3 regions of the Rahnella sp. JUb53 genome follow, and region 3 is predicted to be linked to each of the others. Evidence: predicted binding sites of a transcription regulator. Region 3 holds the regulator's gene; each other region holds the start of a gene.
The links. Region 3 encodes Fur, which represses iron uptake genes when iron is present. Its sites were predicted from a motif close to ATAATAATGAGAACNACTATCAA; they were not measured.
Positions count from the first base shown of each region.

Region 1: a site for Fur is predicted at 4,956-4,978, ahead of feoA (ferrous iron transporter A). Genes of this name have one in related genera too.
Region 2: a site for Fur is predicted at 3,473-3,495, ahead of EC840_RS06260 (siderophore-interacting protein). Genes of this name have one in related genera too.

Region 1 is NZ_SLYT01000011.1:79,987-88,131, reverse strand. Features, by position in the region: gene mdcH (malonate decarboxylase subunit epsilon) at 1-313, shown strand, start outside; gene EC840_RS21315 (DUF4160 domain-containing protein) at 414-653, shown strand; gene EC840_RS21310 (DUF2442 domain-containing protein) at 637-903, shown strand; gene EC840_RS21305 (LysR family transcriptional regulator) at 883-1,803, opposite strand; gene EC840_RS21300 (FeoC-like transcriptional regulator) at 1,898-2,134, opposite strand; gene feoB (Fe(2+) transporter permease subunit FeoB) at 2,143-4,461, opposite strand; gene feoA (ferrous iron transporter A) at 4,564-4,788, opposite strand; gene EC840_RS21285 (Tex family protein) at 5,184-7,514, opposite strand; gene greB (transcription elongation factor GreB) at 7,626-8,099, opposite strand.
Region 2 is NZ_SLYT01000002.1:357,117-365,261, reverse strand. Features, by position in the region: gene dctP (TRAP transporter substrate-binding protein DctP) at 1-731, opposite strand, end outside; gene EC840_RS06265 (TonB-dependent receptor) at 884-3,256, opposite strand; gene EC840_RS06260 (siderophore-interacting protein) at 3,675-4,487, shown strand; gene EC840_RS06255 (PadR family transcriptional regulator) at 4,493-4,972, shown strand; gene map (type I methionyl aminopeptidase) at 5,040-5,840, opposite strand; gene EC840_RS06245 (ParD-like family protein) at 5,833-6,087, opposite strand; gene EC840_RS06240 (pentapeptide MXKDX repeat protein) at 6,218-6,514, opposite strand; gene EC840_RS06235 (molybdopterin-dependent oxidoreductase) at 6,585-7,388, opposite strand; gene EC840_RS06230 (cytochrome b/b6 domain-containing protein) at 7,399-8,025, opposite strand.
Region 3 is NZ_SLYT01000003.1:515,322-523,466, reverse strand. Features, by position in the region: gene pgm (phosphoglucomutase (alpha-D-glucose-1,6-bisphosphate-dependent)) at 1-315, opposite strand, end outside; gene seqA (replication initiation negative regulator SeqA) at 341-895, opposite strand; gene ybfF (esterase) at 1,134-1,916, shown strand; gene ybfE (LexA regulated protein) at 2,179-2,460, shown strand; gene EC840_RS10180 (methyl-accepting chemotaxis protein) at 2,536-4,218, opposite strand; gene fldA (flavodoxin FldA) at 4,627-5,154, shown strand; gene fur (ferric iron uptake transcriptional regulator) at 5,468-5,923, shown strand; gene chiQ (ChiQ/YbfN family lipoprotein) at 6,107-6,448, opposite strand; gene EC840_RS10160 (OprD family outer membrane porin) at 6,462-7,883, opposite strand.

The DNA.
Region 1 (8,145 bases), on a different contig from region 3:
GGCGTTTAAACAGATTCACATTTCCCGTCCGACCTGCGGTTATCTCAGCGGAACAACGGGTCGCGTTTACTGGCAGGCGGAAAAAATCGCGGACGATCTGGCGATGAACATGGCGCGTACCGTGAACTGGCGTGATGCCATGGTCGCGGCCTACCAGCGCGATGTGCGACTGGCAATTGAAATGCCGCCGGGCGCGGTGCTTACCGGCCTGACCCGCCGTGCGATGGAACAGGGCGAAGCGCTGTCTTTATGCCAGTCAGGTATGCATGTTGCGGGACGTCTCGCAGCGCGGTTACGGGAAAACGAACGCTGATTAAAGGCATGATAGGTTGGTGATGCTACGGAATAAAAGCCTTTCCTGAGTGAAAGGTTTTTTGTTTTTACCGAATCGTTCACACAGGGAAGTCACCGACATGCCAGTTATTCTGCGCTTTAAAATTTATCGTTTTTTCTTTTATTCCAATGAGGGAAACCCGCCTGAGCCTCATCATATTCATGTAAGATCCGGTCAGAAAGAAGCCAAACTTTGGCTTGTACCTGTTGCCATGTGTCGTCAGACAGGTTTTTCTTCCAGAGAAGTCAGGGAAATCATAACGCTAACAAACGTTTATCAGACAGTCTTTCAAGGAGCATGGAATGAATATTTCGCCTAAAAGTGTTCGGTTCGATGATAGTACGATGTGGGTCACTCTTGAAGATGGGCAAGTCCTGGAGGTACCGCTGACGCAGTTCCCGGTCCTGCTGAATGCAACACCCGCGCAGCGTCAGGATTATGAAATCAGTGCTTATGGTTTGCATTGGGATGCCCTTGATGAAGATATTTCTATTGAGGGCTTAATAGTGGGAAAGCCGGTCGCTAAACAGACAGCACATAACCGTCTGTCAGCGCTTTCTGCTCGCTAGCGCATACATCCGGCTTTCAGCGGCGAGGGCGAGGAGGTTGGGATCGTGCTCGCGGCTGTGCGGGAAGACCAGCGAAATGGTCTGGCGCATCTGATAGGTTTCGGCCAGTGGCAGTAATTTCACCGTATTTTCATACACGCCTTTCATCCTGCCGGGAATGAGCGTGTATCCGACGCCCGCCTGCACCAGACTCAGCATCGAAAAAATATCGTTTACCCGTGTGACAATGTCCGGCTCAAAACCGGCGATCTGAAAGGCTTCCTGAAAGCCGTGGTAAGTCGCAAACCCTTCTGCCAGTGAAACGAATTTCTTCTGTTTGTAATCGCGTAAATCCGCCGTGCCTTCCGACGCCAGTTCTGCGCTGGCGGGGGCGGCGAGAAAAATATCATCCTGAAACAGCGGCAACTGATCGTAGCGCTGTGCGTCCACGCTCGAATCACTGGTCGAAATCAGAATCGCATCGAGCAGGCCGTCTTCCAGCTTTTGCAGCAAATCACTGTTAGACCCCATCACCAGCTCCAGTTCAAGCTCGGGTCTGCGCAGTTTCAGCCCCATAATCAGTCGCGGAATAGTTTCCAGGGTCAGCGAATACAACGTGCCGACTTTCAGGCGTTTATCCCCAAAACCGGCGGCGCGCTGCGTGGCCTGGATCCCATGTTCCATCTGTTCAATCACCTGCGTGGCATGTTCCAGTAACGCTTCAGCTGCGGGCAACGGCAGCAGATTGCGCCCGCGATGGATAAACAGCGGACAGCGCAAACCTTCTTCCAGAGAATGCAGGGCGCGATGCACGCTCACGCTGCTCAGACCGAGTTGTTCGGCTGCGCGGGTGATGTTTTGCTTTTCCATGTAAGCGAGGAAAATTTCGAGTTTGCGGAAGGTGATTTCACTGTCGATCATACAGGCTCCTGCGGCGCGTTTTAGGCCGTTGCGGTCTGAGATGATAGCTGAATAGCCGCCGGGCGACTATTCAGGAAAGGCGGAAAAGCCGGGTTCAGGGGATCAGGGTGTAAGACACTGTCAGGCACTTTTTGCCGTCAGCGCAACTTTTACAGCTGCCGCTCAGACAGCTGTCATCCGCTTCCACCGTTTCTGCTTTTCGCATCGCCACCAGCCGTTCGAGCATGGCCTGCACCAGCGGCTGCGGGGCCTTTAGCTGCTGGCTGAGCTGGCGGGCATCTGCCCGGCCAGCCAGTGCGAGAGAGTCGCGAACCTGAATCAGCGTAGTCATGTTATCTCCTAGTGGCAGTCGCTGCCGGTAGCCGGTTCGCAACAGGCCGCGATATTACGCGGCTGCAAATGGAGGCTGACCCGGCTGCGTGCCTTACGCAGGCAGGTGAGGACGATAGCGTTGAACAGTAACACGATGAAGATGACGCCCGCACTGTACGCCGGATGATTGCTGAAAGTGGCCACCTGATAGAACAGGGTTGCCAGCGAGTAGGCGACGTTCAGCCCCCAGAAGATGGAGAACGTCATCCAGCTGCGGCTGGTTTCACGGGCAATCGCCCCCATCACCGAGACGCAAGGCACGTAAAGCAGCACGAAAATCAGGTAACTGTAAGCCGAAATGGCGGTACCGAATTTGGTGCTCATGACGCCCATGGAGCTGACGCCCATTTCGCCGTCACCTTTGCTGGCTTCGATCGGGTTCGACAGCACGCTGATGCTGAAGGTGTCTTTAAGACCCTGCCAGGTTTCCTGCACTGCGCCGCCCAGCTCATCGAACAGATTGAAACTGGCAGCGTCGAACTCCTCATTGTGGATATGTTCGGCGGTGTACAGCGTGTTCAGCGTACCGACCACCACTTCTTTCGCCATCGCGCCGGTGACCAGACCCACGGTCGCCTGCCAGTTGTCAGAATGTACGCCCATCGGCGCCAGCACCGGTGTCAGTACTTTACTGACCGAGGCCAGTGCCGAATCATTGATGTTATCCACCGCCTGACCGCTGAAAGAGAAGCTGTTCAGTGCGCCGATGAAAATACTCGCAATCACGATCACTTTACCGGCGCGCAGCACGAACCCTTTCAGACGCTGCCAGGTTTGTAGCAGCAAACTTTTCAGATGTGGCACGTGATACACCGGCAGTTCCATCACAAACGGCGAAGCTTCACCGCGCATAATAGTGTATTTCAGCAGCAGGCCGGTCAGGATAGCGACCACAATACCGAGCAGATACAACGAGAACACGATGGATGCACCGCTTTGCCCGAAGAATGCCGCAGAAAACACCGCGAAAATTGCCAGACGTGCGCCACATGACATAAACGGCGCCATCATCACGGTGATCAGGCGTTCACGCGGGGCATCCAGCGTACGGGCACCCATAATGGACGGCACGTTACAGCCAAAGCCAACAATCAGCGGCACAAATGATTTACCCGGCAGCCCCAGCGATTGCATCAGCCTGTCCATCACGAACGCGGCGCGGGCCATGTAACCGGAGTCTTCAAGGAAGGAGAGGAACAGATACATCATGCCGATTTGCGGCACCAGCGGCAGAACCGTATTGATACCGCCGCCCACGCCTTGAGCGAGGAAAATGGTCAGCCACTGCGGGAAGTGCAGGGTGAAGCCCACCCATTGCATACCCTGAATGAAAATTGCTGCCGAGCCGATATCGAAAATCGGTTGCAGCGCGCCGCCGATGTTAATCGCCAGCACGAACATCAGATACATCACCAGCAGGAAGATCGGTACGCCGAGGAAACGGTTGAGGATCACGCGGTCCAGCACCTGCGTCAGCTTGTTGGGCGCGGTGAGGTGCGAGTTACTGACGTCCGCGCACAGTGACGCAATGCTCTGATAGCGCGCATCGGCAATCAGCAGTGCAGGATCTTCCAGCTTTTGCTCCACCAGACGGGCTTTCACCTGCGGCAGTAAAGCCTGTGCGTTACCTGCGTGCGTCTGGCTGTAAATATCCCCTTCGAGGATTTGCAGCGCCAGCCAGCGACGCTGTTGCAGCGCCATATCTTGCGGCATTTCAGCGGCCAGCACTTCCACTTCCTGTTGCAGCACCGGATGATATTTCACACGTTCCAGCGCGGTCACTTGTGGCAATTCATCGATGGCCGCTTTCAGTTCTTTGATCCCGCTGGCGCGGGTAGAAATCAGGGCAACAACCGGGCAGCCCAGGCGCGCAGACAGCGCGGGGATATCAATATTGATGTTCTGAATTTTGGCGATGTCGAGCATGTTCAGCGCGACAATGCAGGGCACGCCGAGCTCAAGCAGTTGCAGTGTCAGGTATAAGTTGCGCTCAAGGTTTGAGGCATCCACGACGTTAATCATCAGATCTGCGTCGCCGCTCAGAATGTAATGACAGGCGATTTGCTCATCGAGCGAGGTTTGTTCGGAGATGGTGGTCAGTGAATAGGTGCCGGGCAAATCGACCAGCGTAATCTGGTGATCTGCGGTAGCGAACTGGCCTTCTTTACGTTCGACGGTGACGCCAGCCCAGTTACCAACGCGTTGTCGCGAACCTGTTAACTGGTTGAAAAGGGTCGTTTTACCTGAGTTGGGATTACCAATCAGGCCAATAGTCAGTGCTTTCATACGTTCAGATCTACGTGTGAGAAAGGAAAAAACGCGGAAGACTCAACAGAGCCGCGCTAAACAATCTTTCAGAAACCAACTTTCAGAAATCCATCAGAAAGGTCAGGCCAGAAGCTCAAGCTTGAGCAGGTCGAGGTCTTTTTTGCGCACGACCAGACTGGTGCGGCGGGTTTCTATCTGCACCGGGTCGCCCATCGGTGCCACGCGGATGATGTTAAAGAATGATCCCGGAAGCATGCCGAGAGACAGCAGTTTCTGGCGATAGGCCGGGCTGATTTCATGAGAAAAGCCGGTGATTTTATAAGCACATTTTGATTGAAGTTGCATAGTTCCTCGCGAAGCGTTCAGGCATTTTGGGGGCAGCGTCACAAAGGTGACGCCGCGCTTCCGTGCCCGGTGATTTCACTGCTCGTGAAATATTGCTCAGAAATTGTCCCTGGTGCGAAATTGCCAGCCTGAGGCCGACGGCGTATTGAATACGCAAAGAAGTACAAACGAGAATAGTTATCATAATTAGTACGCGTGTGGAGACAAAATAAAAGAGGGGGGCCTCTTCACGGGAATCTCCACCGCGTCGCTATCCTAAGCCTGCAACAGTGAGGATTTATTGATTTACCTCAGTGATTGATTCAATAGGAGAGACTTTAAAAAGTGTCGAAAAAAGACACATAAAAAAAGCCGCTGAATATCAGCGGCTTCCGTTTTGCAGGAAAAGCGAGAATTTAACGTTTTTTGCCGAGAGCGGCAGCCAGAGCATCGGCCATCGCATTATTGCCCGCCGGTGCGGCATTGCGGCCCGCAGGTTTGTTTGGTGTATGGCGTTTCTGATTGTCACGCGAATCTGACGCTGGCGCGGAAGAACGGCGTGCCGGTGCTTCGCCCGGTTGCTCATCCAGACGCATAGTCAGCGCGATACGTTTACGTTGCAGATCGACTTCCATCACTTTGACTTTGACGATATCGCCGGCTTTCACCACGGTATGCGGATCTTCAACGAATTTATTCGCCAGTGATGAGATGTGAACCAGACCATCCTGATGTACGCCGATATCCACGAATGCCCCGAAGTTGGTGACGTTGGTGACAGAACCTTCAAGGATCATGCCCGGCATCAGGTCGTTCATGGTTTCCACGCCATCGGCAAAGGTCGCGGTTTTAAACTCAGGACGCGGATCGTGCCCCGGCTTTTCCAGCTCCTTGATGATGTCAGTAACAGTCGGTACGCCGAACTGTTCGTCAGTGAATTCACTGGCTTTCAGGCCGCGCAGCACATTCGAATCGCCCATCAGTTCTTTCAGCGCCAGTTGCGTCGCTGCCAGAATGCGTTCGACCACCGGATAGGTTTCCGGGTGAACCGTTGAGGCATCAAGCGGGTTGTCGCCGTGGTTGATACGCAGGAAGCCTGCACACTGCTCGAAGGCTTTTGGCCCCAGACGGCTGACTTTCAGCAGCTGTTCGCGGTTACGGAACTGACCGTTTTCGTCGCGCCAGTTAACGATATTCTGCGCCATCATGCGCGTCAGACCGGCCACGCGGGTCAGCAGCGGAACGGACGCAGTATTCAGATCCACACCCACGGCGTTCACGCAGTCTTCGACGACGGTATCGAGTTTTTTCGCCAGCTGAGACTGGCTGACGTCATGCTGATACTGGCCGACACCGATGGATTTCGGGTCGATTTTCACCAGTTCAGCCAGCGGATCTTGCAGACGACGCGCAATGGAAACGGCACCACGAATCGAAACATCCAGATCCGGGAATTCCAGCGCCGCCAGTTCTGAAGCGGAATACACCGACGCACCGGCTTCACTGACGATCACTTTCTGCGCTTTGACCGCCGGGAACTGTTTTTGCAGCTCGAGGAAGAAACGCTCGGTTTCGCGGGAAGCGGTACCGTTACCGATAGCGACCAGTTCGACATTATGTTTGATGCACAGCGCGGCAACCTGTTGCGCGGCTTTTGCAGCCTGGCCGGTGTGGGGATAAACGGTATCGATATCCACCAGTTTGCCGGTGTTATCCACAACGGCGACTTTAACACCGGTACGTAAACCCGGATCCAGACCCATGGTTGCGCGCATACCCGCTGGCGCAGCCATCAGCAAATCATGCATGTTGCGGGCGAATACGTTAATCGCTTCATCTTCAGCGCGTTCGCGCACGGTGCCCATCAGCTCAGTTTCGAGGTGCAGCAGCACTTTAATGCGCCATGTCCAGTTGACCACGGCACGGCGCCAGACGTCGGCAGGCGCGTTGTTCAGGCGCAGACCCAGATGGTCGATGATAATTTGTTCGGCATAACTTTCTTTCGGCGGCTCGTCATGCTGGGGATCGGCATTCAGCGCCAGCTGCAGGATACCTTCGTTGCGGCCACGGAACATCGCCAGCGCACGGTGGGAAGGCACCTGAGAAATGGGTTCGTGGTGATCGAAGTAATCGCGGAATTTTGCGCCTTCCTGCTCTTTACCCTCGACCATGCGGGAGGTCAGATGGGCGTTTTTCCACAGGTAATCACGAACTTTCGCCAGCAGCGACGCATCTTCAGCGAAACGCTCCATCAGAATGTAGCGTGCGCCATCCAGCGCTGCTTTGGTGTCGGCGACGCCTTTATCCGCATCAATAAACGTCGCGGCGGCGGTTTCAGGTTCGTTTTGCGGATCGTTCCACAACAACTCTGCCAGCGGTTCCAGCCCCGCTTCGATAGCGATTTGCCCGCGCGTGCGGCGCTTCGGTTTGAACGGCAGATACAGGTCTTCCAGCTCGGTTTTGCTCAGCGTGGTTTTAATAGATTTCGCTAAATCGTCGCTCAGTTTGCCCTGTTCTTCGATGGACTTGAGGATAGTCTGACGGCGGTCTTCCAGCTCACGCAAATAACCCAGACGGGTGTCCAACTGACGCAGTTGGGTATCATCCAACCCACCGGTGACTTCCTTACGATACCGCGCAATAAACGGCACGGTATTACCTTCATCCAGCAGACGCACCACGGAAGCAACCTGCTCCGGGCGAACCTGCAATTCACTTGCGATAATGCGGCTCAGTTGATCATTCATAGGTCTGGTATCAGTTTTATTCGTTAAAAAAGCAGGGCACAGTTATACGGTTTGAAGACCAAAAATGCCAGTCATCAGGCCGACCGCCTGCGCGTTTTGAGAGTTAGCTGATCATTTCCCGTAGTCAATCTCATTGACGTACCAGGTCGCGTCGCCGGCTGGCGTGGTCACCACCAGACTGTCGCCGACTTCTTTTTTCAGCAGGGCGCGTGCCATCGGAGAATCGATAGAAATGTAGTCTTTACGGCCAAAAATTTCGTCATAGCCGACAATGCGAAAACGCTTGATGTCGCCGTCGTCGTTTTCGACTTCCACCCAGGCGCCGAAGAACACTTTGCCGTCCTGCTGCGGCGAATAATCGACGATGCGCAGCTGCTCCAGACATTTGGTCAGATAGCGGATACGGCGGTCGATTTCGCGCAGCCGTTTCTTGTTGTACTGATAATCGGCATTCTCACTGCGATCGCCCAGGCTCGCGGCCCAGGTCACTTTTTTGGTCACTTCCGGGCGCTCTTCACGCCACAGGAAATCCAGCTCAGTTTTGAGCTTGTCGTAGCCTTCACGGGTAATCAGTTTCGTTTTCATATTACCTGTCACTTTCTCACTGTTTTCCTGCACAGAAATCTGCCGC
Region 2 (8,145 bases), on a different contig from region 3:
ATCACCAGCAGATAAACATGGCCCAGCCACAGCTCTTTCGAGACTAAAACATCAGGTGCCATCTTCTGAATTTTAAGATCATAACCGCTGTCGACATTGACCATAATGCCGTCCAGCGTACCGGTTTTAAAGGCTTCCACAGTCTGCGGCCCCCACGGCATGGTCACCGGCGTGGCACCGGCATTACGCAGAAAACCCTGATGCCAGAAACTGGCTGAACGCCAGGTTGTCCCTTTAATATCCTCAAGGTTTTTGAGCGGATGTGTGCTGAAAAATGCCAGCGGATAACCCGTGGCAATCAGCACATTCACTATGCCTGCTTTTTTCAGTTCAGCAGGGAAAGCGGGGATTTCAGTAAAAACGCGACGGAAGAAAGCAATTTGCTTATCGCCGGAAGGCCCGACCGGAAAGCTTTTGAAGATCTGATGCAGCGGCAGTTCTTTCGCGGCATATTCCGGCACGACAATGCCGATATCTGCTGTCTTTCCCTCGCGCACGGTGCGTAATGCGTCGTAGCTGGTCGAAAGTTCGCCGCCCCAGTGCGCTTCAATCTTAAGGCGCCCCTGAGATTCTTTTTCGACAGCAGGAAAGAACACGTCGTGGATAAAACGTGTACGCATTCCGCCCAGCGGTTCGTGATCGGTATATCGCAAGGTGGTAGTGGCTGAAACAGCCGCCGGTAAAAGGAGCAGGGCGAGCGCAAACGCCAGAGGTTTTCTGATTAATTCCATGTAATCTCACGTCTTTAGAGGAGGAAATGTTGAGGCTCATTCTAGCTGACGGGCATTGACGTAAACGTGCGGAAGGACAGGAAGGAAATAAAAAAGCGCCATGTTTGCACATGACGCTTGTGTGATTAAACGGCTGTGTTTACCGGCTGATGTTAGAAATCAACATTGACGCCCAGCTGGAAGCTGCGACCTGGCATCACGGCCAGTGCCTTGTTGTATTCATCCTGATTGGTGGTATCAGTCAGAGTACGGCTGCTCAGGTAATCCCAGTATTTGCGGTCGGTGATGTTGTAAACGCCGCCGCTGAGTTTCACGTTCTTCGCGACTTTCCAGTAGGCCGTTGCATCAACCATACCGTAACCCGGTACGTTCATGTATTCGGTGGTGGAACCCGTGATTGGCGTACCGGCGTTGGTGTAGCTCTGACGGTTTGTCGCTTCGGCTTTTTTACCTTTGACGAAAGTCGCGGTCAGCGCAGTACCGTACACGCCGGATGGATCATCCCACGCCACGCCAGCGACAAATTTCATTGGCGGCACGCTGTCGAGATCCACATATTTGTCGCCATCGTAGCTGGATTTCGATTCACCCTTGGCATAACCCAGTGCGAAGGTGGTGCTCAGACCGTCAACGCTGCTGAACCAGGTACCGTAGTTAATTTTGGTGCTCAGATCGCCACCATAGATAAACGCTTCATCGCGGTTTTCGGCCTGATAAATCGTATAGATATTGGAGGGCACATTGGTGAACATGCCCGGGTTGGCAGCACGGCTGTAGCGGGTGTTGGCAATAAAGTTTTTGTAGGTGTTGTAGAAAACGGAAGTCTTGAAGGTCACTCCTTCAGTCGCTTCACCTTTCATACCCCATTCGAAGTTATTGCTGGTCTCGGTTTTCAAATCCGTGTTGCCGATCAGCGCGTATTGCTGAGAACCGGCATAAGAAGAACCGAGGTTCCAGGAACCGTAAAGCTGGCTGGCATCCGGGAATTGCGCACCACGACGATATTGCAGGTAAGTCATCAGCTTAGGCGTGATGTCATAGGTGAACGCCAGGGACGGCAGAACCTGCGTATCGGAATTGGCTTTGCCATACAGGGTAGAAACCTGGCCTTCAGAGACGGTGCTGTTGGACAAGTCAGACAGATCTTTCGCTTTGGTGTTCTGATACGCCACACGCACTGCAGGCACGATGGAGAAGTCATGGCCATCAAGGTCAAACTTCATGGTGTCTTGCAGGAAGCCGCCGAGAATATAAGAACGGCTGTTCGCTTCCGGCTGCATGATAGTGGTGTAAACGCTTTGCTCCGGGCTTTCACGGAACGGACGTTCAGTGTTGGACATACGACCGTTGATACCGGCGCTCAGCTCATGACGACCCAGGGTTTTCAGCCAGCTGGTTTCCCCGCCGAAAGTGTTGACGTCATAGTTGGAATAGACGTTCATCATCTGCTTACTGGCGTTTGGCATGTAGGTATTGTCGTGCGCCTGCGTGTACTGGTAATACACTTTCGAAACAATGGCATCGACGTAATCGTTGAACGGCGTCCATTCGTCTTTCAGCGTCGCGCCCCAGCGGCGGGTGTTACTTTGCTGCTGTGCAGTGCCGAGAATGGCGCTGCCTGAGCTATTCCACGCATCGTAATGGGTATGGTTTACTTTTTCGTAATAATCGAGCGTACCGGTGACTTTATGTTCGTCATTTGGCTGCCAGATAACGGAAGTCATTACTGCGTCGGAGTGCCAGTTAGCCGGATACGCATCGTGCGTTCCGCTGTTATTGCTGGTTTCCTGGCCGTCGCGGCGGCTGATGGCGATCAGACCACGCAGGGTTTCGTCACCTGCGGCGGCGGTGATGCCGTTGTGCCAGGAGCGGTCGGAAGAATCATAATCAGACTGGTAACCGAAATAGGTTTCCTTGCCCGGACGCAGATAATCATCGGCAGATTTTGGCAGGAAGGAAACGGCACCGCCGATTGAGTTGTTGGCGCGATCAGCGGAGGTGGCGCCGGATTCGATATCTACCTGGCCGTAAATGTAAGGATCGATGTAATCACGGCCAATACCGGACGTGCCAAGACCCGCGCGGCTTGCGTAGCTGCGGCCAGTGGCGCTTGGCTGTGGAATGCCGTCGACATCGATGCCGACGCGGTTGCTTTCCAGACCACGGATGTTATAGCCGGTATAACCGTTACGGTCGAAGCCGCTTTTGCCGTTGCCGGAACCGCCGCTGGAGCCGGTAGCGGTGATCAGGGGCTCATAACGCATGATGGTGCCGAAATCATTGCCGCCTTTTTGCTGCATTTCTGCTGCGGTGATGGTGGTTTTCGAGCCTGGTTTTTTATCCGGCATCGTTTCGGTAACCGTCATCACTTCTTCATTGGTCTGCGCCAGATCCTGCGCAGTACGTACCACCGGTTTTTTCCTGATGGCTTCAGAAGCTGGCGTTTTATTGGCTGCCAGATCGGTGGTGTCTTTAATCGCTTGTGCTGCATTTACGTTAAAGGTGGTGGTGAGAATCGTCCCCATGAAAATGACGTTTTTCACCAAACCCTGCTGTGTAAAGGATTTGAACATTTGTTTTTAGCCCTGCACTATTTTTAAAAGTTCTGCTCGCATTTACTGCCTTTCGACAAATCAGACGCGCTGGTCATCTGCTTTCAATTCTTCCGTAAAAAGCCCTTGTCCTTATAAAATATGGGTTTATTTAACGTCCTTACCCACTTTGGCTTGGTGCGAATGATAATGATACTGAGAATTGTTATCAACAAATTGATAAATAAAAATGGGCTTCTTAACGAAATCTTTGCAATGTGTGGCTCAGAATGAACTACCGCGAGATCAAAAGTGCGGGGGATGATGCCTGTGTCCTTACGTTTTTCAGGGTTGCGGAAAATATTCCTAAGATATATCTTTCTTTCAACCTTACTTCAAAAGAGAAAACGTGATGACTCAACATCGCAACGAAACCCCTGCCGTAAACCTGCCTGTCCGCGTCAAAAACGACCTGGTTTTCCGTCATATCACCGTCAAAAGCAGCGAAAACGTGGCTGGCTGTTTTCAGCGTATCGTGTTGAACGGCGACGATCTGAAGGGTTTTACCTCGCGTGGTTTTGATGACCACATCAAACTGTTTTTCCCGGCAAATCCCGGTGATGTGATCACGCCGCCGACCGCGACCGACGAAGGCATTGTCTGGGGCGAAGGGCCGCGTCCGCTTAACCGCGAATACACGCCGCTGCATTTCGATGCACAAGCCAATGAGCTGACGCTGGATTTCTATCTTCACGATGGCGGTGTCGCCAGTGAATGGGCGGCTGGCGCGAAGCCGGGCGATAAACTGATCATCGGCGGACCGCGCGGTTCACTGATTATCCCGACCACTTACGCATGGCAGTTGTATGTCTGCGATGAAACCGGTCTTCCGGCGGTGAAGCGCCGTTTGCGCGAGCTGAAACAGGCCGCGTCTGCCGCGAAAGTGACCGTGCTGGTCAAAGTGAAACATGTCAGTTGCGTTAGCTACTTAAACGATGAAAAAGAGTTCGACATCGAATGGATTGTCAGTGAAGAACAAAACGGTTATCAGGAAGATGACGCGGCAGTAAAAAAACTGAAAAGCATTTCTTTGCCGGAAAGTGATTACTACATCTGGGCGACCGGCGAGGGGAAATTCGTCAAAGGGCTGAATGATTACTTCGTCGAAAATCGCGGACTGGACGCCAATCTGGTGCGTTGTGTCGCTTACTGGCACAACAAGTAACGATGATGAATCATAAACACCGTCGCGAAAGGATGTTTGAAACGGGTGATATCCGTCTGCTGATGCTGCATTTTTTACAGCAACGTTCAGCTCACGGTTATGAACTGATCAAAGCCATCGAAGAACTCTCCAAAGGCGAATACACGCCGAGCGCCAGTATCATTTATCCGAACCTGACGTTCCTGGAAGAACAGGGTCTGGTAACGGCGAAGCAGGAAGAGGGCGGTAAGAAACAATATTCAATTACGCCGGAAGGCACGCAGTCGCTGGCAGAGCAGGGTGATTTGCTCGGTTCAGTAACAGAGAAACTGCATTCACTGGCGATTTTATCGAATAACCGCAGTATTCCGGAAATGCAGCGCGCGATTAACAATATGCGCATGGCGCTCAATCTGCGGCTGGCGAAAGGGCCAATCGAGCAGGAAACGCTGTATAAAATCACCGATGCGTTAGATCGCGCGACCAAAGAAATCGAGCGCAGCTAAACGGATTACCAAAAACTATAAAGCCTCCGACCGGAGGCTTTATACGTTCAGGAAATATCACGGGAAATTAGTTTTCTTCAGGCCATGGGGTCAATATTTCATAACCCGTTTTCGTCACCGCAATCATATGTTCCCATTGCGCGGACAACGAATGATCTTTAGTCACCACCGTCCAGCCGTCGGGCAGCACTTTGTTTTGCTTTTTACCGGCGTTCAGCATCGGTTCGATGGTGAATAACATGCCTTCCTGCAACACCAGTCCGCGGCCTTTTTCGCCGTAATGCAGCACCTGCGGATCTTCGTGATAACCCATGCCGATGCCGTGACCGCAGTATTCTTCTACGATGGAAAACCCTTCGCGTTTCGCTACCGAGGCAATGGCATGACCCACATCACCGAGGGTTGCGCCGGGACGCACCACTTCGATACCGGCCATCATCGCTTCAAAGGTGGTATCCACCAGACGGCGAGCCATAATGCTCGGCTCACCGGCGTAATACATGCGGCTGGTGTCGCCGTACCAGCCATCTTTAATCAGCGCCACGTCGATGTTCACGATGTCGCCTTTCTTCAGTGCTTTATCGGAGGGGATACCGTGGCAAATCACATGGTTGACGGAGGTACACGTGGTTTTCTGATAGCCGTGATAACCGATATTTGCCGGGATCGCCTGTAATTCGTTGACGATAAAATCGTGGCAGATGCGGTCCAGTTCATTGGTCGTGACACCCGGCACCACATAAGGCGTGATCATATGCAGCACCCGCGCCGCCAGTTTACCGGCGATACGCGCTTTATCGATGCCTTCCGGCGTTTTGACCATACGGTTATTGTTGACGAAATATCGGCTGTCTAAACCATTATTCATTGCTTGCCTTCCTGTGTGTGCCGCCGACATTTAACAGCGTGCGGATACTTCCGGTGTTTTCTTCAGATTCCATGCTGCAACGCACCAGCAATTGCGAAATCTCGCTGTGCGTCATGTCCGGATGAGTTTCCATCAGCATACCAATTTTCATCCAGTGCTCGGCCTGCGCGTTGATGGAACGCGTATACGCCAGACTGGCGATGCGCAGATTCTCATGCATCAGTTCGGAGATTTTAATGATACCCATCGGGCGCCCTCGGTAGTATACGAATCATATATGTTTTATATACTACGCAGGTCGCTGCGAATTTTCCAATAAAAAAGCCTCCGCTGAACAGACGGAGGCGTTTTCGCTACATGGCCGGGTTTAGCTGCGTTTACTGGGCAGAGGTGTCTTTTTTCATGGCATCTTTCGACATAGAGTCTTTGGACATAGAGTCTTTGGACATCGAATCTTTAGACATGCTGTCTTTCTTCATATGATCTTTCGACATGCAGTCTTTGCCCATGCTGTCTTTCGCCATGGAATCTTTACTCATGCTGTCTTTTTTCATGCAGTCTTTCGACATATGGCCCATGGTATCTTTCTTCGCCATCGCGTCAGCGGCATAGGTGGTGCTCACAGCGCCCATCATCAGACAAGCAGACATCATCATTACGGTTAACTTTTTCATGATAAATCCTTCTTTTAGGTTTTGAGATACAAAGGTTGTTGTGGACAGTGTTGATCCTTGAGGATCGTGTTCAGCTTCCGCCGAACCAGTTGTAGCCCTGATCTTCCCAGTAGCCACCAGTGAACTTGTTTGTTATTTCAATGACTTCGATATGCTTTGGATTCTTATAGCCGAGTTTGGTCGGCATTCTGAGCTTCATCGGGAAGCCGTATTTTCGCGGTAAAATCTGGCCGTCATAAGTCAGCGCCAGCAGGGTTTGCGGATGCAGTGCCGTCGCCATATCAATGCTGGTGTAATACTGGTCCGCACATTTAAAACTGACGTATTCCGCGGTCAGATCTGCGCCAATCAGGCGCAAAAAATCACCAAACGGCACGCCGCCCCATTTGCCAATCGCGCTCCAGCCTTCGACACAAATGTGACGAGTCACCTGGCTGACCTGCGCCATTTTGTACAGCGTTGGCAATGACCATTCGCGTTTATCCAGCGCCAGACCGGCGATTTTCAGGCGATAAGCGTTACCGTCTACTTCCGGTGCGTCGTCTTCGGCGTAAAAAGCGTTAAACGGAAACGGACGGGTGATCATCGATTCGGCGTACACCGGCGCCAGGCGCGTCGAGCCAAACAGCCAGCCTTGTACGCGGTCGTTGAATCCAGAAATCTTATCGAGCGCGTTTTCGACGCTGGCGTTATCGCTGATGTCGCAACCTGTGAGCATCGCGACGCCGCCGAGTGTCAGCCCGCGTTGTAAAAACAGGCGGCGGGAGGGCGCATCCAGTTCGCGGATAATTTGTTTTTTTGCTTCCTGTAAAATGGCTTCGCTGTCGGAAGGGCTGAAAATCTGGCTGATCGTTTTTTTAACGAGGTTTTTCATCATGTCTTCCTTAGCGTCCGCGGATCATGGCAATCAGGGTTTTCGGCACCAGCGCCACCATCACGATATGCAGCACCACAAATCCCACCAGTGAAGCCATCGCCAGAAAATGCACATAACGCGCTGTATCAAAGCCGCCCATCAGTTCGCGCAGCAGCGGAAATTGCACGGATTTCCACACCACCAGCCCGGAAAGCACCAGCACGATGCCGTCAAACATCACGAACACATACGCGGCACGTTGCACCATGTTGTAGTGGCGTAAATCGTCGTGTTTCAGCTTGCCGCGCACGGCAGCCAGTAAATCGTTGAAGATGCCGCGCGGCGTCAGCGGCCAAAATTTTCGTTTCATGCGGCCGGTAAAAATATTCATCAGCAGATAAAACAGGCCGTTGAAACCAAACAGCCACATCCCGGCAAAGTGCCACTGAATACCGCCACCGAGCCAGCCACCGAGTGTGACGGTTGGCGGAAAATCAAAATCAAACAGCGGTGAGGCGTTATAAATCTGCCAGCCGCTGGTGACCATAATCAGCACCGCCAGCGCGTTCAGCCAGTGCGTCAGACGCAGCCATAACGGATGCACGATGGCGGGTTTTTGTTTTGCCTGTCCGGGTAAATCCGTGTGTATTGTCATGATGAAGTCCGGCTGTCCGTCCTGTGATGAAGCGAGTATTGAGCGGATTTGTTCCCCGATACCTCACGCAAAGTTAAATAAAATGTGATAACTCGCGGGCGGTTGCTTGTGTAGACTCAA
Region 3 (8,145 bases):
ATTCGCCGTCAGCACTTCCAGCACAGAGATAAACGCCGGTTCGGACAACGCATGTGTGTCTTTACCCACGTAGCACGGGCCGGTGGTGCCCTGCTCTTTACGCACTTCAGCAATTGCCTGAGCAATGGCCAGGATGTGCGCTTCATTAAAGCTGTGACGCAACGAACTACCGCGATGACCGGACGTGCCGAATTTCACAGCGTGTGCTGTGTTAGCCGGATCCGGTTGCAGAACGTAATACTGTGACGTTAACTGCGCCACATTAATCAAATCGCTTTGCTGAGCAGGTTGCCCTGCACGGGGGTGATTAGCCACTGGCGCTTCTCCCTTACGCTGAAATTTAGAGGGTGCCGCACACTTTGTCAGTCAGTTCCGCCGGGAACTGCATGAGTTGCATGATGTGTTCGATCATGCTGCGTTTGCGACCTGTGTTGGTGTTCGTAATAACCCAATACGGCGTTCCGGGAACGTGTTTAGGCTTGGTATGAATGCCGTTTTGCAGCAGGGTTTGCTGGTCACCGGCAAAATAGGTACGCGTGCGGCCCGTTAATGACTCGGTCGCAACGGCAAATTCTTTCGGGTTCAGGCCATACAAGGTCGAAAGGATCAACATAAAGCGGTTCACCGCTTTGGTCTGCTCTGCGTATTCGTCAGACAACAACAGTTCACGGACGGCGCGGACTTTATCACGCGACGTCGGTGCTGCAGCGGCGACAGGTTTTTCCTGTGCAACGGTGCCGGCAATAATGGAAGCATTCACTGTCGCGGCAGGAGCGGTCTGTCCGGCAGTAAACTTCAACATACGGCGTAAAATATCAGACGCACTTTCACCGATAGCCTGCGTGTGGCTGGCAATGTAGCGGTAGAGTTCTTCGTCAACCTCAATAGTTTTCATCTTTATCCAGTACTGTTTTTCTACTTAATTCAAAAGGATTATACAAATTTCTACACAGTAACAAACAGGGGAATTGTGCCGCGAAGCAAAAACCAGACTACTTCCCGTTTTTGCTGCATGCAGGCTCCGGCCTGTTCTTGCTTCTGGTAGTCAAATCCCGCTCAGGCATCTGGCAGAAACTTTCTGTTTTAAAAAATCATCCGCAACTCATGATAACCTAATGGAATCGTTTATCAGTATGAACTTCGCCATGAAATTACATTATCGCCTGCAAGAACCTGAAGTCGCTGGCAGCCATGCCCTGCCGGTTTTGTTAATCCACGGCTTGTTCGGAACCCTTGATAATCTGGGCGTTCTGGGCCGCGACCTGAAACAACAGCATAGAGTGTTACAGGTCGATTTGCGTAACCACGGCCAGTCCGGGCGTTCTGATGAGATGTCATACGCCGCGATGGCGCAGGATTTAGCAGAAACGCTGGATGAAGTGGGTTTCCAAAAAATCATTGTTATCGGCCACTCGATGGGCGGCAAAGCAGCGATGGCGCTGACCGCGCTGATCCCTGACCGTATCGAGAAGCTGATCGCCATTGATGTCGCGCCGGTCGATTACCGCGTGCGCCGTCACGATGAGATTTTTGCGGCGATTAACGCCGTCACCGCTGCCGGATTACGTGACCGCACGTCGGCTGCCGCCTGTATGCGCGAGTATATAAAGGAAGATGGCGTGATTCAGTTTCTGCTGAAATCTTTCCAGCAGGGAGAATGGCGCTTCAACGTTCCGGTGCTGCTCAGTGAATATGAAACCATCACCGGCTGGGAAGACGTACCGGCGTGGGATCACCCGGCGTTATTTATCCGCGGCGGATTGTCGCCGTATGTGCAGGACGCTTACCGCGAAGATATTGCCCGTCAGTTCCCGCAGGCCAAAGCCTATGTCGTCGCCGGAACCGGACATTGGGTTCACGCGGAAAAACCTGAGGCCGTGCTGCGTGCTGTTCACCGTTTCATCGATGTGGACTAAGGTTTAACATCCTGGGGATAAATTGTGCAAAAAGCCTGCACAACTTAGAAAGTTATCATGAAATCAGGGCAATCAGGCGTTGTGAACCCCAGGGGCGCCAGTGTATGATTGCGCGCTATAATTTTGCCGCCCCGTTTCACTCAGGCTGAGTCGCGGGGGGTAAATTGGGTCAGGGTTTCTTAGCCCGAAATGTGTGAAACGCTCGTCAGGAATCGGCTTGCCGTTTTCCGATGTAAAAACTTCCCTGGTTGTACCGCTACCTATGGCAAAAGAACAACTGGATCGCACGACGATTGATCTGTTCGCAGATGACCGCCGTCCGGGGCGTCCAAAAACAAATCCGCTATCCCGTGATGAACAGCTCAGGATCAACAAGCGCAATCAGTTACGCCGCGATAAAGCGAGCGGTCTGCGTCGCGTGGAGCTGAAAATGAATGCCGATGCTGTTGATACGCTCAATAAGCTGGCTGAAGAACGTAACATCAGTCGTAGTGAACTGATTGAAGAGATGCTGCTGGCGCATCTTAACGGTCATGAAGGCTGATTGAAAACGGGTAACCTTTCCTGGCTACCCGTTTGTTTTTTCTTACTTATTCAACGCTAACTCTCTTCGCCCTTCTCAAAACGTTTCCCAGTTCTCAGCACTTTTCGCGCTATTCGCCGAAAGCAACCCGCCCATCCCGGTATCCGGACGCAGCAACGGAGCGGAAACCGCTTTCGCTGGACGTCCCTTCACGTTGGTCACGCTGTCTTTGAGTTTGAACGTGGCCACAGCGTTGTTGAGTAATGCAGCCTGTTCTTCCAGAGAAACCGCAGCCTGCGATGCCTCTTCAACCAGCGAGGCGTTCTGCTGCGTCACACTGTCCATCTGAGTGATCGCCACCGCCACCTGACCGATGCCTTTGCTTTGCTCATCAGATGCCGAAGCGATTTCTGCCATGATATCGGTGACATGCGTAATTGAGCGCACCACTTCATTCATCGTCAGACCGGCGTTTTCAACCAGTTTTGAACCGCTGTCGACGCGGGAAACCGATTCACTGATCAGGGATTCGATTTCTTTCGCCGCCTGGGCGCTGCGCTGTGCCAGATTGCGCACTTCGCTGGCGACCACCGCAAATCCACGCCCCTGTTCGCCCGCACGTGCGGCTTCAACCGCGGCGTTCAGCGCCAGAATGTTGGTCTGGAAAGCAATGCTGTTGATGACCGACGTAATTTCAGCAATTTTCTTTGAGCTGCCGGAAATGTCTTTCATGGTACTGACCACGTCCGCCACAATATTACCGCCCTTCTGCGCCGTGCCGGAAGCTTCAATCACCAGCTGGCTGGCGTGATGTGCGTTATCGGCATTGTGTTTCACCGTCGCTGTCAGTTCTTCCATGCTGGCTGCGGTTTCTTCCAGAGCAGAAGCCTGTTCTTCGGTACGCGAAGACAAGTCATTATTGCCCGCTGAAATTTCCGATGCGCCCTGATAGATATGGTTAGTACAGTTACGGATCGTCTGCACCGTATTCACCAGACTCGCCTGCATCACATTCAGCAGCGGGATCAGTTTACCGGCGCAGTTTTTACCGAACTCTTCCATATACTGCGTCAGGTCACCGCTGGCGATCACCGCGAACTGATCGCGGATTTTATCCAGCGGTTTCACCAGCGCCATCACCAGATAACGATCGGTCAGCAGCAACAGGATCAAACCAATACCAAATGCGCTCAGCTGGATCACTTTGCTCATGTAGGTCAGATGATTGGATTCATTTTGTGCGGCCTGAAAATCAACTGCAATCTGGCTGCTGACCTTTTCCATTGATAAACCAAAAGTACGGCTCAGCGCCGGAACCGTGGTGTTGGCTAACTGGTTATAGGTGTCGGTATTCTTACTGCTGGCAGCATTGAATAACGGCGTAACGCCCTGTGTCAGCAGGTTTTCCCAACTGGTCTGCAGTTCCTGAATGGCTGATTCTTCCAGGCCCGGATGGGGTACTGATTTAAAACCAGCCAGCGCCTGAGTCAGTCCATCAAGAGATTGTTTGGCGCTGTCAAAAATTTCGGGGCCTTTTGACGGGTCAGCCTGAAGCTGTGCAACCGCACGACTCAGACGCGTCACGGTACGGAAATACTGATCATTGCCTTTGCTGATCAGCGTCATGTTGTTGACCAGTTCGGTACTGTTCCTGGTATTTTGCGTTAATGTGCCAAGTGATGTGACGGTATAAAGGGAAACACCAGCCCACATCACGCAGAAGATGCCAAGAATGGTTAATAAAGCGGCCCTGATGGTAATATTTTTTAAAAACTGCACGATATGCCTATCTCGAAACAGGACTGTTTCTGGTCTGAGGATTGACGGGGATGCGGAGAATCAAAACAGGTAACCAGCAGGCTTACGCCCCCGGACATGTTTGAACACCTCTCCGGGCATCGATTTCTTTATTATGTTGAGATTGCTCTCGCATCATCTATCGGCGGGACATGCATAAACTTAAGGAATGAGCCGGTATATTTCTTCACTTTGCTTATGACCTCAGGAACCCTGTGGTTGATAAGCACACGATGGCGATAACACTTTAAAATATTGCCCGATAAACTTATTCCCCAGTTAAGAAGGCGAGCAGAAGCATATTCTCCGCCTCGCGAGTTTGGTATCATCTTCGCTATTATTGCCTGCAATGCAGGGCACTTCATTTAGAACAAGAGGTTAGATAATCTTATGGCCGTTGTAGGTATCTTCTTTGGATCCGATACAGGTAACACCGAAAACATCGCTAAAATGATCCAGAAACAATTGGGTAAAGATGTGGCTGAGGTGCATGACATTGCGAAGAGCAGCAAAGAGGATCTGGAAAAATTCGATATTTTGCTGATCGGAATTCCAACCTGGTATTACGGTGAAGCGCAGTGTGACTGGGATGACTTTTTCCCGTCGCTCGAAGAGATAGATTTCGAAGGTAAGCTGGTTGCCCTGTTTGGCTGCGGCGATCAGGAAGACTATGCCGAGTATTTCTGCGATGCACTGGGTACCGTGCGCGATATCATTGAGCCACGCGGCGCAGTGATTGTCGGACACTGGCCAACTGAAGGTTACCACTTTGAAGCATCCAAAGGCCTGGCAGATGATAAGCACTTCATCGGACTGGCAATTGACGAAGACCGTCAGCCGGAACTGACCGCTGAACGTGTTGATGCGTGGGTGAAACAGATCACAGAAGAACTCAGCCTTTCAGAAATTATCGGCTAAAACCCTGTTGGCCCTGAGGATTTATTCTACAATTGAAGGGCCAAACTATTACTGAAATTAACAATTTAACCGCTACAAAATTGTAACTTTTGGTCGTATCAAGGTACACTGAGTTCATCTGTTTTTTCTATCGATCAAGTCGTTGCATTATTAATGTGACAGGCAATTTGTGATCTTTATTAACAGGCTGTCGTTTACGAGAATGGGCACACTTCCCTTAAACGAAGAACAGTAAACGAACAATTTTGTGCCGCCGATGCCACAGGCTGCATGCCTCAACTTGATTAGCACATAGTAACAGGACTGAATCCGCATGACTGACAACAACACCGCACTGAAGAAAGCCGGCTTAAAAGTCACGCTTCCGCGCCTCAAAATCCTGGAAGTGCTGCAAGCGCCGGAAGGTCATCACGTTAGTGCGGAAGATCTGTACAAGCAACTGATTGATATGGGCGAAGAAATTGGTCTGGCCACGGTTTACCGTGTTCTGAACCAGTTTGATGATGCTGGTATCGTCACCCGTCATAACTTCGAAGGCGGCAAGTCCGTATTCGAACTGACTCAGCAACATCACCACGATCACCTGATCTGCCTGGATTGCGGTCGTGTGATTGAATTCCGTGACGAATATATTGAAGGTCGTCAGCGTGAGATTGCTAAAAAACATGGCATCAAACTGACCAACCACAGTCTGTACCTGTACGGTCACTGTGAAGCAGGCGACTGCCGTGAAGATGAATCTTTGCACAATGACAAACCTGCGCATTAATTTGCACAGCTTCGATTGTCGCAAATACTCTAAATAAACTAACCGCTGGAAAGCGGTTTTTTTATGTCTGCGTTTCACCCCGAACACAGACGCCGCTTACCGACGTAGAAAACCCCGGCAAGCCGGGGTTTCGCTTTTGATAATGATGATTTTGCCAGCTAAGGCTTTTACAAAAATCTGCTATTAGTTCGCCATTACAGGCGCGTTATTGGATGTGATTTCCTGCCAGATTTTACCGCAATCCGCCGCATATGCCTGACCATCACCGGTTTTGCGCGCCGTCAGACAGCGCTGGTAATCCAGCACGCGTACTGTTTCCTGTTCCGCAAATTTTTGGTGTTCTTTTTCCTGTTTCAGCTTGTTCAGCAACACCTGACAAGTCGCCAGTTTGTCCGGATTACCTTCTGAAGAATTAATACACGCGCGGTAGTCTTCACGCATTTGCGAAATCTGTGCCTGATCGGCGGTAGGCGCACAACCTGCCAGCAGAACAACAGATACCGCCATCATCAGTAATTTATTCATCGACATAACGACCTCAGAAAATAGTGAATGGAGCAATAACGATGAATTTCACGTCTTTTTCATCCTGGAATATGTTGCCGTAACCCCCGCCCCAGCTCGGAATATCCGAGTGGTTGTCGTACTGGGTGTAATGCAGTTTGAACAATGTCCCCTTAGCGCGGCCTTCCTGAATGGTGTAAAGCGCATCCAGGCTCCAGGCGGTCTCTTTCAGACGCTGGCTCTGGTCATAAGCGGCATTGGTACTCGGTTTGGCGTCCCACGCGTAAACGTAAGAACCCCCGACGGCAAAGCCCGGCAGATCCCATTTCGCCAGATCGTAAAGTACGCCGGCGTACACCGCTTTCTCGCCGTTGGCGTTGAAGTCCGAACGGTTATCCCACCACACGTCAAGACGACCGTTGGAGGAGGAATACGTCGGGGTCATACGTTGCAGGAAGTAGCCCTGATTACCTTCCGCTTTGACCATCGTACCTTCCAGCCGCCAGTTAAACTGACCGGTGGTGTAACCGAAAGTCAGCGCCTGCAACCAGGCCATCCCGTCATACAAGCTGTTCGGATCGTTCTTATTGCTGATGCGATCTTCCGCACCGTAGAACTGGTAGCTGGTGGTCAGCGGATTGCCCATCAGATCGATTTTGTAAGACGCTTTGGCAAAATACTGATCGACGTAACTTTCAGCCTGACCAAAAGCGCCTTCCAGCACAAAGTCGTTTTTGAAGTCGTATTTCGCTCCAAGAGAGTGGATGTACGAAACGCCCGTTTTCTTATCGTTCTGGCGGAAATCATCCATTTCCAGATGCCACGGAGATTTATATTCGTCCGCCCACATGTAGGAGAAACTCAACTCTCCCGGATCACCGAAGTCATGCTTGTAGCCCGCTTCCGCGCCGCGGTAAGTTCCCGGCATGAAGCTCCAGTGCGGCGCAATCAGTGTCTGGCCCGTTGGCTGGATGTAGCCGGCATGTCCCCAGAATCCGCCGTATTTAAATTTACCGGCGGCTTTGTACAGGCTGACCCCACTTTTATCGCCGGAGTAATCTTCGTCGTAGGCACGGTTGCTGTTGGAGAAAGCGATTTCGTTGGGATGTCCGCTTTCGCTGCTTTCGGCCATTTCAATCGCCGTAAAGGCTGCGATATCAATACCAAACATGTCCCAGGCATAGCCGGAAGAAAAATCGAGATTCAGGTTTGCGGTAGAATGCGAAAGGTTGGTTGTGTAGTCTTTGTAGTTGTCGCTCGCCGGATCCATGTCCTTGCGGTCACGCTCACGCTGCCAGTAATACACACCGCCGGTCAGCGTCGAATCATCAATAAAACCTGCCGCTTTGGCATCTTCAGAAAACATCATTCCGCCACCCAATAAGGTGCCGGCAAGAGAATATAGTGCAGGTTTCAGGTAAGCCGATCCCCTGCCCCTGTTAAGGTGCTTGTGCATAGAAATTCCTCATCTTTGACTAAAAAATACCAACAAAACCCAAACGGGTATTAAAAGCGGCCGCCAAAGGCGTAACCGGTTAATTCATGATCAAGAGTATTTTTCGCGACGCGAATTATCAATGAGTAATTACTCCTTGATCGCCGAAGTATGACTAAGTGCACATAAAGATGAAAAAGTGTAACAAAAAGCTTTAAGAAAGGGTCAGGCAGAGAGTTGATAAAAATAAATAATAGAATCAGTAAATTGTAAATTTTAAGCT